Regions from separate parts of the Cohnella algarum genome, predicted to be linked through region 2. Evidence: a T-box and tRNA genes for the amino acid it is inferred to sense, from the RefSeq annotation. Region 2 holds a T-box; the other holds one or more tRNA genes.
What was found. A T-box is a leader RNA that pairs with one kind of tRNA and senses whether it is charged. The one in region 2 lies ahead of tyrS (tyrosine--tRNA ligase), so its partner is inferred to be a tRNA-Tyr.
Positions count from the first base shown of each region.

Region 1 (7,566 bases), 2.8 Mb from region 2:
CCTGTAGCCGAAAGTCTGCTCTCTCCAAGACGGATCCCGAGTACCGCGGGACACGAGAAACCCCGTGGGAATCCGGCAGGACCATCTGCCAAGGCTAAATACTCCCTGGCGACCGATAGCGAAGCAGTACCGTGAGGGAAAGGTGAAAAGCACCGCGGGAGCGGAGTGAAAAAGAACCTGAAACCGTACGCTTACAAGAAGTCAGAGCCCGATTCTTAAGGGTGATGGCGTGCCTTTTGTAGAATGAACCGGCGAGTTACGTTTACGTGCGAGGTTAAGCTGGAGAAGCGGAGCCGAAGCGAAAGCGAGTCTGAATAGGGCGATTGAGTACGTAGGCGTAGACCCGAAACCGTGTGATCTACCCCTGTGCAGGGTGAAGGTGAGGTAACACTTACTGGAGGCCCGAACTCATGAACGTTGAAAAGTTCTGGGATGACGTGGGGGTAGGGGAGAAATTCCAATCGAACTCGGAGATAGCTGGTTCTCCCCGAAATAGCTTTAGGGCTAGCCTCGAGGTTGAGCATCGTGGAGGTAGAGCACTGATTGGGTGCGGGGCCCGCCAAGGGTTACCAAGTTCAGTCAAACTCCGAATGCCACAGATGTATACTCGGGAGTCAGACGGCGAGTGCTAAGATCCGTCGTCAAGAGGGAAAGAGCCCAGATCATCAGCTAAGGTCCCCAAGTGTGTGTTAAGTGGGAAAGGATGTGGAGTTGCGAAGACAACCAGGATGTTGGCTTAGAAGCAGCCACCATTTAAAGAGTGCGTAATAGCTCACTGGTCGAGTGACTCTGCGCCGAAAATGTAACGGGGCTAAACACACCACCGAAGCTATGGCAGGTCGTCGTCTTCACTTTGTTCTGGTAGAACCGGGACATTTGGTCAGAATCAACCGTAAAGGTTGTTCAAAGATTCTGACCCAAATGCCCCAGCTAAACACACCAGGGTGAAGTGAAGACGACGAACTGGGTAGGGGAGCGTTGAATGCGGGTTGAAGTCGGACCGGAAGGACCGGTGGACTGCATTCAAGTGAGAATGCCGGTATGAGTAACGAAAAGACAGGTGAGAATCCTGTCCGCCGAAAGCCTAAGGGTTCCTGAGGAAGGTTCGTCCGCTCAGGGTAAGTCGGGACCTAAGGCGAGGCCGAAAGGCGTAGTCGAAGGACAACAGGTTGAAATTCCTGTACCACCGTAAGCCGTTACGAGCGATGGGGGGACGCAGGAGGGCAAGAACGCGAGCTGATGGATATGCTCGTCCAAGCAGCGAGGCTGATGCGTAGGCAAATCCGCGCATCGATAAGGCTGAGCTGTGATGGGGAGGGAAAATCACAGTACCGAAGGTTCCGTGCTCACGCTGCCGAGAAAAGCCTCTAGCCAGGCGAAGGTGCCCGTACCGCAAACCGACACAGGTAGGCAAGATGAGTATTCTAAGGCGCGCGGAAGAACTCTCGTTAAGGAACTCGGCAAAATGACCCCGTAACTTCGGGAGAAGGGGTGCCTCGGTAGGGTGAATAGCCCGAGGGGGCCGCAGTGAAGAGGCCCAAGCGACTGTTTAGCAAAAACACAGGTCTGTGCGAAGCCGCAAGGCGAAGTATACGGGCTGACGCCTGCCCGGTGCTGGAAGGTTAAGGGGAGCGGTTAGGAGCAATCCGAAGCTGTGAACCGAAGCCCCAGTAAACGGCGGCCGTAACTATAACGGTCCTAAGGTAGCGAAATTCCTTGTCAGGTAAATTCTGACCCGCACGAATGGCGTAACGACTTGGGCGCTGTCTCAACGAGAGATCCGGTGAAATTTTAGTACCTGTGAAGATGCAGGTTACCCGCGACGTGACGGAAAGACCCCATGGAGCTTTACTGTAGCTTGATATTGGACTTTGGTACGGTCTGTACAGGATAGGTGGGAGCCTAAGAAGTCGGTGCGCAAGCATCGATGGAGGCGCCGTTGGGATACCACCCTGATCGTATCGGAGTTCTAACCTGTCACCGTGAATCCGGTGAAGGGACCGTGTCAGGCGGACAGTTTGACTGGGGCGGTCGCCTCCCAAAATGTAACGGAGGCGCCCCAAGGTTCCCTCAGAATGGTTGGAAATCATTCGAAGAGTGCAAAGGCATAAGGGAGCTTGACTGCGAGACCTACAAGTCGAGCAGGGACGAAAGTCGGGCTTAGTGATCCGGTGGTACCGAATGGAAGGGCCATCGCTCAACGGATAAAAGCTACCCTGGGGATAACAGGCTTATCTCCCCCAAGAGTCCACATCGACGGGGAGGTTTGGCACCTCGATGTCGGCTCATCGCATCCTGGGGCTGAAGTAGGTCCCAAGGGTTGGGCTGTTCGCCCATTAAAGCGGTACGCGAGCTGGGTTCAGAACGTCGTGAGACAGTTCGGTCCCTATCTGTCGCGGGCGTAGGAAATTTGAGAGGGGCTGTCCTTAGTACGAGAGGACCGGGATGGACGCACCGCTGGTGTACCAGTTGTTCCGCCAGGAGCATGGCTGGGTAGCCAAGTGCGGGAGGGATAAGCGCTGAAAGCATCTAAGCGCGAAGCCCGCCTCAAGATGAGATTTCCCAATTCGTAAGACCCCTGGAAGAACACCAGGTTGATAGGCTCGGGGTGGAAGCGCGGCAACGTGTGGAGCTGACGAGTACTAATCGGTCGAGGGCTTATCCTAAAGCGAAGCGCCTTCGGGCATGGAGCGGACGGGAAGCAAGCCAGCAAACAACCATGCGCATTCGTTTCGTATCCGGTTATCAAGGCGCAAGCTTTGAACGATGACTGCAAACACATCTGGCTCGTCCGGACAAGCCGTCCGTTCGCAGCGAGGTATGGCGGCGTAGCTCAGCTGGCTAGAGCGTTCGGTTCATACCCGAAAGGTCGGGGGTTCGATCCCCTCCGCCGCTACCATACTTATTTTCCTTCATGGAGGCTTAGCTCAGCTGGGAGAGCATCTGCCTTACAAGCAGAGGGTCGGGGGTTCGATCCCCTCAGCCTCCACCATTCATATCGATCATGGAGCTGTGGTGTAGAGGCCTAACATGCCTGCCTGTCACGCAGGAGACCGCGGGTTCGAATCCCGTCAGCTCCGCCATTTTTCTAAAATCGCATAAAATGTACGGCTCGGTAGCTCAGTTGGTAGAGCAGAGGACTGAAAATCCTCGTGTCGGCGGTTCGATTCCGTCCCGAGCCACCATTTGTTTTTACCGGTATAAGCGAGCGCTCGGGTGCTAAAGCTATCCGGAGGTCACGTGGAGGGTTAGCGAAGTGGCCAAACGCGGCAGACTGTAAATCTGTTCCTTCGGGTTCGGTGGTTCAAATCCATCACCCTCCACCATTTACCCGAGCCATTAGCTCAGTTGGTAGAGCACCTGACTTTTAATCAGGGTGTCGAAGGTTCGAGTCCTTCATGGCTCACCAGTTCACGAACGGCAGACGTGCGAACGTCTGTTTTTTTGTGTTTTCGCCTTTTGGTATGGCGGTCGTCTTATCGGGCAAATTAAAGGTATCCTGTCCGCCGGAGGGCCTGCCATGATGTACATATACGCATTGGGCTTTTCATTTTTGTTCGTTTTTTTGCTGGTTCCTTTTGTCAGGGCCGCTGCGCTTCGCATCGGCTTCGTCGATCGGCCGGCCAGGCGCAAAATCCATAGCCGCCCCGTTCCGCTCAGCGGCGGGGTTGCCTTGTACGCGGGCGTTGTCGCGACGTCTTTCCTCTGGCTAGGGGACTCTCCGCTCGTGCGCACGCTTGCCGTCGGAGGAGGGGCGCTGGTTGCGATCGGGTTGGCCGACGACGCTTTCAAATCGCGCGGCCGGGAATTTCCCGTATGGCCGAGACTCGTGCTTTACGTTGCCGTCGCCCTGCTGCCCGGAGCTTACGGTATTTCGATATCGGGCATTTCCTCCCCTTCCTCGTCGGCGATGATCGTGTTTACCGACGGCTGGGGCCTTTTTTTTACCGCGGTATGGGTGTTTGCGCTGATCAACATGATGAATTTTATCGATGGCATGGACGGCCTCGCTTCCGGCGTTTGCGTCATATCCTCGCTAACCTTGTTCGCGGCGTCGCTGATCGGCCGCCAGGAAGTGACGGCTCTGATCGCGGTCGCGCTGGCGGGCTCGTGCCTGGCGTTTCTGGCGTACAATTTTCACCCGGCGAGAATTTTCATGGGGGATGCGGGGGCGACGTTTCTCGGCTATACGCTTGCGGTGACCGCCGTCGAGGGCACGCTCAAGGGAGCGACCTTCCTGTCGCTGCTCGTTCCGCTGCTGGCCTTGGGCGTTCCGATTCTGGACACGGCGGTCGTTTTTACGAGAAGACTGCTGGAGGGCAAAGGACTTCACCGGGCGGACAATTTGCACACTCACCACAGTCTGATGAAATGGGGGCTGACCCAGGTTCAAACCGTTTCCTTCCTTTATTTGATCGCCTCCGTTTTTGCCTTGACGTCCATCGTCATTCTGCTCATTCTCCGTTAGGATGGGTTTAAAAGCCTTTGCCCCTTCGATTATGTTACAATAATGGTAACGAATCGGGGAAAGGGGCGGACCATGGCGTTGATCAAGACGAAGCTGCAGCAGCTGCAGCATTTGTTGGGCGCTCCGGTGACGGCGGGGACGATGAAGAAGGCCGAATGGGAAAGCATCGGCGGCAAAAAGTTTCCCGAGATCGGCGACTACGTTCAACTGGAAGGCGGATGCCTGCTCGCGACGAAAATCGAAACGAAGGAAATCGGCTATATCCGGACCGAAGCCGAGCTGACCCCGCTCGAAAAAGAGCTGCTCAAATGGGCGCTTCAGCAGCAGTCGGGCAAGCCGTCCCCCGTCGCCGGCAGCGACCAGGAGCGTCAGGCGCGCCGCTTGGGCGAATGGATCGAACAGTGCATTTTGTCGGGAGAAACCCGGGTCGAAGTCCCCGATTGGCTGGAAACCCGCGGCAAGCTGTTCGACGGCATGATTCCTTTCCTTCTGCTGAACGACCAGACGGACGAGCGCGAGCCTTCCTACGCCGAACTGGAAAAAGTGCTGCGCTCGTTTATTTCCGACGAAATGATGCTGGTTCCGCTGCAGGAGAGAGAATGGCTCATCCTCGGTTCGGATCGGCTATTGGCGGAAATCGATTCGGGGGAAGGCGACGTGATCGACCGTGAAGAAACGAAAGAGGCGCTCTTTTCGCTGGCTACCGGCTTGCAGCAAATGTTCACCGAGCAGTGGGGCGGGGAATGCTACGTCGCCGTAGGCGAGCCGATGATTCCTACCGAAAGCTTGATCCAGGCCGTCGGCATGCTTCGCGATACGATTTATTTGGGACGGAAGTATCACGTCGGCACGCAAGTCCACGTCCCTTGGGCCATTCACCTGGAGCGGCTGCTGAACGAAATCCCCGACCCGGCGAAAGCCCGGTTCATGGAACAGATGATGCCGCGGCTCGATCTGTTCAACGACGCGGAAACGGTGTCGACGCTGGACGCTTTTTTCGCCATGGATTGCAACGTAAGCGAAACGGCGAAAAGACTATTCATTCACCGCAATACGCTGCTGTACCGGCTCGACAAGCTGAAGCAGGAGACGGGACTCGACGTTCGGTCCTTCAACGACGCGGTTCTTGTCCGCATTATGCTGCTATTGTACAAAGTTACGAAAAGGAAATGAATTTTTTGTACGCTTTGTGCATAGTCATTCGACACCCCTCTGCGGTAAGATAAGAACGTACCTTAAACGAGTCGTTAGGGGGAACTATAAAATGGCAGGCGTACGTTTAGAGCATGTTTATAAAAAATATCCGGGTTCCGACAAAGCTTCGGTAACCGACTTTAACCTCGACATTCAAGATAAGGAATTCCTGGTGCTGGTAGGTCCTTCCGGCTGCGGCAAATCGACTACGCTGCGGATGATCGCAGGTCTCGAAGAAATTTCCGAAGGCAAGCTGTACATCGGCGACCGCGTCGTGAACGACGTCGCTCCGAAAGACCGCGACATCGCGATGGTATTCCAATCCTACGCGCTGTATCCGCACATGAACGTATATCAAAACATGGCTTTCGGCCTCAAATTGCGGAAATTCCGCAAGGACGAAATCGACCGCCGCGTTCGCGAAGCCGCAAAAACGCTGGAAATCGAGCATTTGCTCGACCGCAAGCCGAAGGCTCTGTCCGGCGGTCAACGCCAACGGGTCGCTCTCGGCCGCGCGATTGTCCGCGAACCGCAAGTGTTCCTGATGGACGAACCGCTTTCCAACTTGGACGCCAAGCTGCGTACGCAAATGCGGGCGAGCATCTCCAAACTGATGAAGCGTCTTGAGACGACTTGCATCTACGTAACCCACGACCAAACGGAAGCCATGACGATGGGCGACCGCATCGTCGTTATGAAAGACGGCTTCATTCAGCAAGCGGCTACTCCGGAAGAGCTGTACAACCATCCGATCAACCTGTTCGTCGCAGGCTTCATCGGCGCTCCGGCAATGAACTTCGTAACGGGCCAATTGACGGAAGAAGGCGGCGCCGTTCACTTCAAAGCAACGGGCATCAACGTCGAAATTCCGGAAGGCAGAGCGAAAGTGCTCCGCGGCAAAGGCTACATCGGCCGCGAAGTGATCCTGGGCTTCCGTCCGGAAGACATTCACGAAGAGCCGGTCTTCATCGAGGCTTCGCCGAAATCGATCGTTAACGCAAACATCGAAGTATGCGAAAACCTCGGTCACGAAACGCTCCTGTACTTGGCCGGTCTGGGCAAGGACAGCGTCATCGCTCGCGTCGACGGACGGACCACGCTGCAAGAAGGCCAAAACGTCAAGCTGGCGATCGACATGAACAAGGTTCATCTTTTCGACAAGGACAGCGAGCTCAACATTCTGGAAACGGAATAATAAGCTCTTACCCCCAAGCGCTCGGCCAATCGGCCGGGCGCTTTTATTGCGATCGGCAGGGATGGCGGACTTTCGACCCCGACTTCAAGCGGCGATTCGGAGCGAACGAACGTTGCTGGCGCTCGTTTTGCGAAGGAATGCTATAAACATTATAACGTTATGTTTAATTTTTCGTTCCGTTGTGTTATCCTTATCCTGAACAAAGGAGCTCCATATGAAAACCGGGCTGCGGAAAGTTGGGATGAGGGAAGTGAACGGTTCTTTCGTGCTGCAAAAAGTGAAGCTGCCGGACGAGCGGGAAATCGACGTCGTCATCCGGAACGGAATCGTGGCGGAAATCGTTCCGGGAGGGAAGGCGAAAGGGGAAGGCGGATTCGACGGCACGGGCCTGTACGTCTCGCCCGGGTGGATCGATCTGCACGTGCATGCGTTTCCGGAGTTCGAGCCGTACGGGGACGAAATCGACGAGATCGGCGTGAAGCAGGGGGTCACGACGATCGTGGACGCAGGCAGCTGCGGGGCCGACCGGATCGCGGAGCTCAGGAAGAGCGCGAAGGGGGCGAGAACGGGCGTATTCGCCTTTTTGAACGTTTCGCATATCGGGCTTGCGCGTGTCGACGAGCTTTCGCGGCTTGCGTGGATCGACGAGGAAAAGGCCGCCGCGGCGGTGCGGGAGAACGGCGATTTCATCGTCGGACTGAAAGCGCGA
Region 1 is NZ_JAFHKM010000002.1:2,034,953-2,042,518, forward strand. It holds rRNA gene JW799_RS09220 (23S ribosomal RNA) at 1-2,666, shown strand, start outside; tRNA gene JW799_RS09225 (tRNA-Met) at 2,823-2,899, shown strand; tRNA gene JW799_RS09230 (tRNA-Val) at 2,917-2,992, shown strand; tRNA gene JW799_RS09235 (tRNA-Asp) at 3,007-3,083, shown strand; tRNA gene JW799_RS09240 (tRNA-Phe) at 3,110-3,185, shown strand; tRNA gene JW799_RS09245 (tRNA-Tyr) at 3,243-3,326, shown strand; tRNA gene JW799_RS09250 (tRNA-Lys) at 3,334-3,409, shown strand; gene JW799_RS09255 (MraY family glycosyltransferase) at 3,521-4,468, shown strand; gene JW799_RS09260 (PucR family transcriptional regulator) at 4,541-5,641, shown strand; gene JW799_RS09265 (ABC transporter ATP-binding protein) at 5,733-6,857, shown strand; gene JW799_RS09270 (amidohydrolase/deacetylase family metallohydrolase) at 7,108-7,566, shown strand, end outside.
Region 1: it encodes a tRNA-Tyr, which carries the amino acid that the T-box ahead of tyrS (tyrosine--tRNA ligase) is inferred to sense. The anticodon was not compared.

Region 2 (7,566 bases):
GCCAGCACGAAAATATTGGACGACGGAACGTATGCGGGAACGTTAAGCCTTCATGTGGACGATCCGCTGCCCGACGCCTTTACGCTTGGCATCTTGTCTCGCGACGAAGCCGCGATCTATGCCGAGATTCCCGTCGAGCGCAAGGGCGAAAATCAATTGTTCGCAATCGCCCAGACCGGAACCTGGAACGATGTCGAAGTCGAATATGAGGACATGGCTTTGTACCCGACTTCAACGAAACTTTCCTTTCGGCTTCGCGGAACGGATTCACCGTTTTGGGAATTCAAGGTGCAGGATGACCAGGGGCGCGTTCTACAGCCTATCGGCGGTCACGGCGGCGGAACCTCGGATGACAAACATTACGTGTATGACTTCGAACCGCTCGAAACCGTGCCTGAGAGCTTGACGATCACACCCTATCTCGTCGGTTCCGATTCCACGACCCGAATAGACGGAGAATGGAATGGGACGCCGATCACGTTATCCCAAGGGAAGGCTGGTTCCGTAACCGTCGTAGATCAGAAATTCGAAGACGACAACTTAACGCTTACTTACGAAGTCGAGGGAGAACGCCTATTCGAGCAGGCGAATGAAATCTGGCTTGAGGACGAAAAGGGAAAGCCGTTCGATAAGGGGACGCCTATTCGCATCCAGGGCCGCGATCACAGATATCAACTGACATTTTCTAACGTAAGGAAAACCGATTCCGTTTTCCTTTCCACGCCTCGGTTTAACGCTCCCGTTTACCTGGAGGAGCTGGCGGTTGTCGTAGATTTGGAGGGTTAAAGACCGATCCCTTAAATATTAATGTCATTAAACTTTAGTGCCGTCAATTCATTTGACGGCTTTTTTTGCCGATTTTCAAACGATTATTCAAATGATGGTTTGACTGAAAGATAATCGCTATGTTACGATCGCAATAATCAAGCCATCGTTTGAGTGTCGGAGGTGCCGAGTGAAAGACAGCTGCGAAATTTATTGTTATGACGAGCCGAAAGTGCGAAAGGTACAACATGCTCTCCAGCGGCAGGATATCCCGGGCATGGTCAGGATCTTTAAAGTGCTCGCGGACGAGACCCGCATGAAAATCGCGTTCGCCCTGTGCATGGAAGATGAACTATGCGTGTGCGACGTGGCCCATATTATCGGTTCCACGCTGGCAACGGCGTCGCATCATCTGCGCATGCTAAGGCAGCTCGGATTGGCCAAATTCCGCAAGGAAGGGAAGCTGGTTTTCTACTCCCTGGAGGACGATCATATACGTGACATCCTTTTGCTTTCTTCAACCCATAGCAAGGAGTTGACGGCGCATGCCACAACATGAGGAAGAAGACAAACAGGTTTACCGCGTACAAGGATTCACCTGTGCGAATTGTGCCGGCATTTTTGAAAAAAACGTAAAAAGCTTGCCGGGCGTTGCAGATGCCCAGGTGAATTTCGGCGCGTCCAAAATCACGGTATTCGGAAACGCGACCGTAGAGGAGCTGGAAAAAGCCGGCGCGTTTGAACATCTGAAAGTCGTCCCGGAAAAACAACGGTTCGCGGAGAAAAAAGAACCTTTTTGGAAAACGAACGGGAACGTGCTGTTTTCGGTCCTCTTGACGGCCGCGGGATATCTCCTTGCCTTCGCTTACGGGGAAGAAAGCCGGCTGTCCGCGCTCGTTTTCGGAGTTGCGATTCTCGTCGGCGGTTACGGGCTTTTTCGGAAAGGGATCAAAAATCTGTTTCGTCTCCAGTTCGACATGAACACGCTGATGACGGTGGCGATCGTCGGCGCGGCCGGCATCGGAGAGTGGGGGGAAGGCGCCGTCGTCGTGGCGCTTTTTGCGGTAAGCGAAGCGCTCGAGCGCTTTTCGATGCAAAAGGCGCGTCAATCCATTCGTGCGTTAATGGATATTTCGCCCAAGGAAGCGCTGATCCGGCGCGGCTCCGCCGAGTTGGCGGTGAGCGTCGAGGATATCCGGGTCGGGGACGTCATGATCGTCAAGCCGGGTCAAAAGCTCGCCATGGACGGCGTCGTCGTCAAAGGGACGTCGACGGTCGATCAGGCCGCGATTACGGGAGAATCCGTGCCCGTTGCCAAGGACGTTGACGACGAAGTCTTCGCCGGCACGCTGAACGGGGAGGGATTGCTCGAGGTCAAGGTTACGAAGCGCGTCGAGGATACGACGATCTCCAAAATCATTCACCTCGTGGAAGAGGCGCAAGCCGAACGGGCGCCGTCGCAAGCGTTCGTAGACCGGTTCGCCCGCTATTACACGCCGGCGATCATGGCTCTGGCCATCGGAATCGCCGTTTTTCCGCCGTTGTTCGCCGGAGAATGGGGAGAGTGGATTTATCGCGGACTGTCGCTGCTTGTGGTGGGGTGTCCGTGCGCCCTGGTCATTTCCACCCCCGTTTCCATCGTCACCGCAATCGGCAATGCGGCCCGAAACGGAGTGTTGATCAAAGGCGGCATCCATCTCGAGGAAGCAGGGCGCATTTCGGCGGTGGCGTTCGATAAAACGGGCACGTTGACCAAGGGAATCCCGGAAGTAACGGACATGGAATCGTTCGGCGGGAGAGACGAAAGGGAGATGCTCGCGATTGCCACCGGCATGGAAAAAGGCTCCCAGCATCCGTTGGCGTCGGCGATCGCGAGGAAAGCCGCTCAAGCGGGCATCGAACGCCCGCTATCCGTTGACGGCTTCCGCTCGATAACGGGCAAAGGCATCCAGGCGCTGGTAAACGGACAGATGCATTATACGGGCAGTCCCAAGCTTTTCGATGAGCTCGGCTCGGAGTTTCCCGGCTCGGCGCGCGAGCGAATCCAAACGCTGCAAAGCGAGGGAAAAACCGTGATGGCGCTGGGCACGAAGCAAGCCGTGATGGCCTTGTTCGCGGTGGCCGACGCGGTGCGGGATTCGAGCAAAGCCGTCATCGAAGAGCTTCGTTCGATGGGGATTCGAAAGACGATCATGTTGACGGGCGACAATGAAGCGACGGCGAAATCGATCGGCAATCAATTGGGCGTGGCGGAGGTTCAAGCGGAATTGCTTCCCCAGGAAAAGCTTGAAATGATCAAGAAGCTGCGGCTGAGCTACCCGAGCGTGGCCATGGTCGGCGACGGCGTAAACGATGCGCCCGCGCTTGCCGCTTCCTCGGTCGGCATCGCGATGGGCGGAGCGGGGACGGACGCAGCGCTCGAGACCGCCGACATCGCGTTGCTGGCAGACGATTTGCGAAAGCTTCCCTTCGCGATCCGTTTAAGCAAAAAAACGCTCGCGGTAATTAAACAAAACGTGGCGTTTTCGCTGGGAATCAAGCTGCTGGCGTTAGCGCTGATCGTGCCGGGCTGGCTGACGCTATGGTTGGCGATTCTCGCCGACATGGGAGCGACGCTGATCGTGACGCTCAACAGCCTGCGGCTGTTGAGGACCAAATAAGGGCCGGATATGCCCGCGGATCCGAATCATCCAATGACGGACGACGTGAAGGATCGCGTCATGCATGCGCATTTGCAGGTCGGCGATACGAGTCTCGTGTTCTCCGATACGTTCCCGGGCATGCCTTATCAGCCAGGCGGCCGGGAGAGCAGCAACCGTAACTTGCACAGATTGACATAAGACGAAGAATCCGCGGAATCCGCGGATTTTTTGTTTGCAAAATTCGCGCTCCATCGCCGAGTGTTCGCGACGGACACGAAGAAGTTCGGTCTAACCACCGAGCAATTCGGCCTCCTCTTTCATCGGCGCGACCGCGCGCATCGACCAGCTCCGAGCGGAGGATGTGAGCGAAAGTTCGGAGGACAGCAATGCGGCTGTCCGATTTTTGACGCAACAAGCGCCTTTCAAGCCGAGTTGACATCCTCCGAGGAAGAAGCGCTCGCAACCATGGACAAGGACGATAACGGCATGGTGATCGTCGTACCGCCCGTTCTGCAAACCGCCGCGCCCGAACCGAGCGGTTATGCCTTGATTTCAATGGTGCCGGCCTGTTCCGCTCCGTTCATGCCGGCATGGTAGACGATAAGCTGCTTGTTCTCGTCTTCGACGACGAGATAGGGGCAGCAATCGAACAGGATGAGGCCGCGCAGCTTGCCTTTGATGCGGATCGATTCATGGTAGCCTTTCGTCAGGTCGCCGAAATCGTTGGCCGTATAAGCGATCGCTTCGTCTCCTTTTTGCGCCGCGTAATGGTGCTTCGTTTTGCTGAAGATCAGCGATTTCGCCTTGTTGAACACGCGGCCGCTGTAATATTCCTCGATCGTGTCCTGCTCCTTGCCTTTCGCGAATTCCGGCCACAGGTCGCTGTAGACGTTGTAGGCGCCGGAATTGTCGTTGTTGACCAGAATGAACGGCACCTGCATGGGGCCGAAGGGCAGTACGAACAGGTCGAGCAGTTCGCCGTCATGGTATTTGCCGTTCGTCTGGAACAGCTGGCCATTCTTGTCATGGACGAATATTTTCTTGCCGAATTGCAGGGCGGCGAAGTCGCCCTCGGTTTCAAGCTTCGTCGGAGGGCTCTGCGAATCGGCGGCGGCCGCCCCGGATGCTTCGGCGGCTTTTGCCGTCAGCGGTACGGCCAACAGCGCTGCGGCTGCGGCTGCGGAAATCAGTTTGCGAGTACGTGTTTTCATGTGCGTGCATTCTCCCTTGCTTTTGGATGTGGAATAAAAAAACCTTTACCATCGTAAAGGCCGATAGATTTTTCGTCTGTAATCCGAATTACAAATCGCAATGTTTTCGGTAAAGATCCCATAATCGGGAAAATGGTCCTAATCACGCATGGGATAGGACATGCTCGGCAGCGCGGCCAAAGTCGGAATTTGCGCGTTGACATAACGAGGGCGGTATGCCATACTGGGCTTACGAACGTTCGTAAGTTTTATATTCGAAAAAGCGTTGATGGGTTTCCAAAGCGGCGCATCCCTTCTTCAGAGAGCCGATGATCGGTGCGAATCGGCGAACATGCGCTAGCGAATTACACCCCGGAGCTTCCTGCCGAACAGGACGGGACACGCCGTTATGTGATGAAGATGAAGGTCCGACGGATCTTCGAAAAAGGATGGTACCGCGATCGAAGTCGCTCCTTTAGAGGAGCGGCTTTTTTGATTTCGAAAGGAGAGGGAACGAATGAACCTCATCGACGATTTGCAGTTCAGAGGATTGATACATCAATGCACCGATTGGGAAGGGTTAAAAGCGAAGCTGGACAAGGGGAACGTCCGCTTGTACGCGGGATTTGACCCGACCGCGGGCAGCTTGCACATCGGACATTTGCTGCCGATCCTGACGTTGAAACGGTTTCAGCTCGCCGGCCATACGCCGTTTGCGCTTGTCGGCGGCGCAACGGGGCTGATCGGAGACCCGACGGGACGATCGGCGGAACGGCCGGTCAACAACAAGGAAACGGTCGAGCATTGGACGCAAAGCATCCGGGAACAATTGTCAACGTTTCTGGATTTCGAATCCGCAACCCATCCGGCCCGGGTATTCAATAATTACGATTGGTTCGCCTCCGTCAACGTCGTCGAGTTTTTAAGGGAGATCGGCACGCGTTTCACCGTCAACTACATGCTTGGCAAAGAAACGGTCGAGTCGCGGCTGCAGCACGGCATTTCCTTTGCCGAAATGAGTTACATGCTGCTACAGGCGTACGATTTTCAATTTCTTCTTCGGGAATACGATTGCTGCTTGCAGATCGGCGGCAGCGATCAGTGGGGAAATATTACGGCAGGCTTGGGGCTGATCGACAAGCTGGGCGGCGGCAAGCGCGCGTACGGGTTAACGATGCCGTTGATCATGAAGAGCGACGGGACGAAGTTCGGGAAGACCGCCGGCGGAGCCGTCTGGCTCGATCCCAAGCTGACGTCTCCATACGAGTTCTACCAATTTTGGATCCAAACCGACGATGCGGACGTCATCCGTTTCCTGAACTATTTCACTTTCCTGAGCCATGAGGAAATTATCGAACTGGAACGAGCGGCTGCCGCAAATCCGGAAGCGCGCGAGGCGCAGCGAATGCTTGCCTTCGAAGTGACGAAGCTCGTGCACGGAGAAGCGGAAGCGGAGAGGTGCAGGAATCTATCAGGCGTTCTGTTTCGGGAGGAGCCCGCGGCGCTGACCGCGGAAGAATGGGAAAGGGCGCTTGCGGACATCCCGTCGGCAACGTTCGGCTCCGATCCGATCGCGTTGCTGGATTTGCTGATCGCCGCCAAGGCCGTTCCTTCGAAAAGGCAAGCCAGGGAAGAAATCCGGGCCGGCGCCGTGACGATCAACGGGAAAAGGGTGACGGATCCGAATTTCATCATCGGGCCGGACGAGCGCATGCACGGACGCTTCGCGCTGATTCGGCGGGGAAAACGGAATGTATGGCTGGCGGCTTTCGATTAAGGCGAGCGCCCTTCGGCGCGGGATTTGCGTCCCGCGCCTTAGAGGCGGGCTCTCTAGCGGATTCCCCGCCAAAAAACGTCCCAAGATGCCTGCAGACGCGCATCGAACGTCGTCGTCCCCGCGTAAATCAGTTCCACCAGCATCCCCTCGAGCATGTTCATATAAGCGAACACGGCGGTGTCGACCGGGACTCCGGGCGCGATGGACGGGTCGCCAAGGATGCGCTCGCGAACCTTTCGGGCCAGATGCTCGAAGTAACGGGCCACCGCATCCTCGACCTGTTCCGCCGGCTGATCCGGAACCATGAAGCCCGAGCAGAGAATCAGCCTCAGGTTCAAATCCTCCCGATAACGGCTCTTAAACTGTTCGATGAAGCGATAGAGCCGATCCCCGTCGGAATCTCCGGCGCTTGTCCGCTCGAAATAATCGTCGGCGAACGCCGTTTCCCGTGCGACGGCTTCCGCGAATACGGTCAAAAACAGGTCGTTTTTGCTTTTGAAGTGGGAATATAGCGATTGCTTCTTGATGCCGACTTCCTGCGCGATTTTATCCAGCGAAGCGGCTTCGTATCCTTTTAACGCAAACTGCTGAAGCGCGGCCGCTTTAATCGAATGGATCGTCAATGGCATATCCTCTTTTCGTTCAAAATGAATGACGAACGTTCGTCAGTCGGATTATCCGATAACGCCAGCCGGTTGTCAAGACTGAGCGGGCCCCTGCGCCCGACATCGATCCGATCCGTGAACGCGTTTCCAATCGATGTTCTATTTTTCCCAATCATCGTTCCATAACAAGCGGGGCATTTGTTGCTAAGATAGTCCATGTGATCGTTGAAAGCGCAATCTTAGCAGCGGGGAGAGATTCAATGCGAGAGAAAGGATGGAGCAGATTTGCAGGCGGGCTTTTCTTTACGGGTCCGGCGTTGGCGGTGTTCCTGGGCATTATCGTCATTCCGATCCTGATGAGCGTGTACTACAGCTTTTTTCATTGGGACGGCGTCTCGCCGATGGCGTTTGCCGGAGGGGACAATTATTTAAGGCTGGCGCAAGATCCCGTCGTCTGGCAGGCGCTCAAAAATTCGCTGTATCTGACGTTGGGAGCGCTGCTGATCCAACTGCCGGTCGGCTTGCTGCTTGCCGTGCTGCTCAGCGTAGGACTTAAAGGTTCAAACTTCTTGAAAACGGTTTATTTC
Region 2 is NZ_JAFHKM010000002.1:4,795,368-4,802,933, forward strand. It holds gene JW799_RS21615 (DUF4179 domain-containing protein) at 1-786, shown strand, start outside; gene JW799_RS21620 (metalloregulator ArsR/SmtB family transcription factor) at 956-1,324, shown strand; gene JW799_RS21625 (heavy metal translocating P-type ATPase) at 1,311-3,425, shown strand; gene JW799_RS21630 (hypothetical protein) at 3,947-4,618, opposite strand; T-box leader at 4,875-5,075, shown strand; gene tyrS (tyrosine--tRNA ligase) at 5,115-6,374, shown strand; gene JW799_RS21640 (TetR/AcrR family transcriptional regulator) at 6,428-6,997, opposite strand; gene JW799_RS21645 (carbohydrate ABC transporter permease) at 7,240-7,566, shown strand, end outside.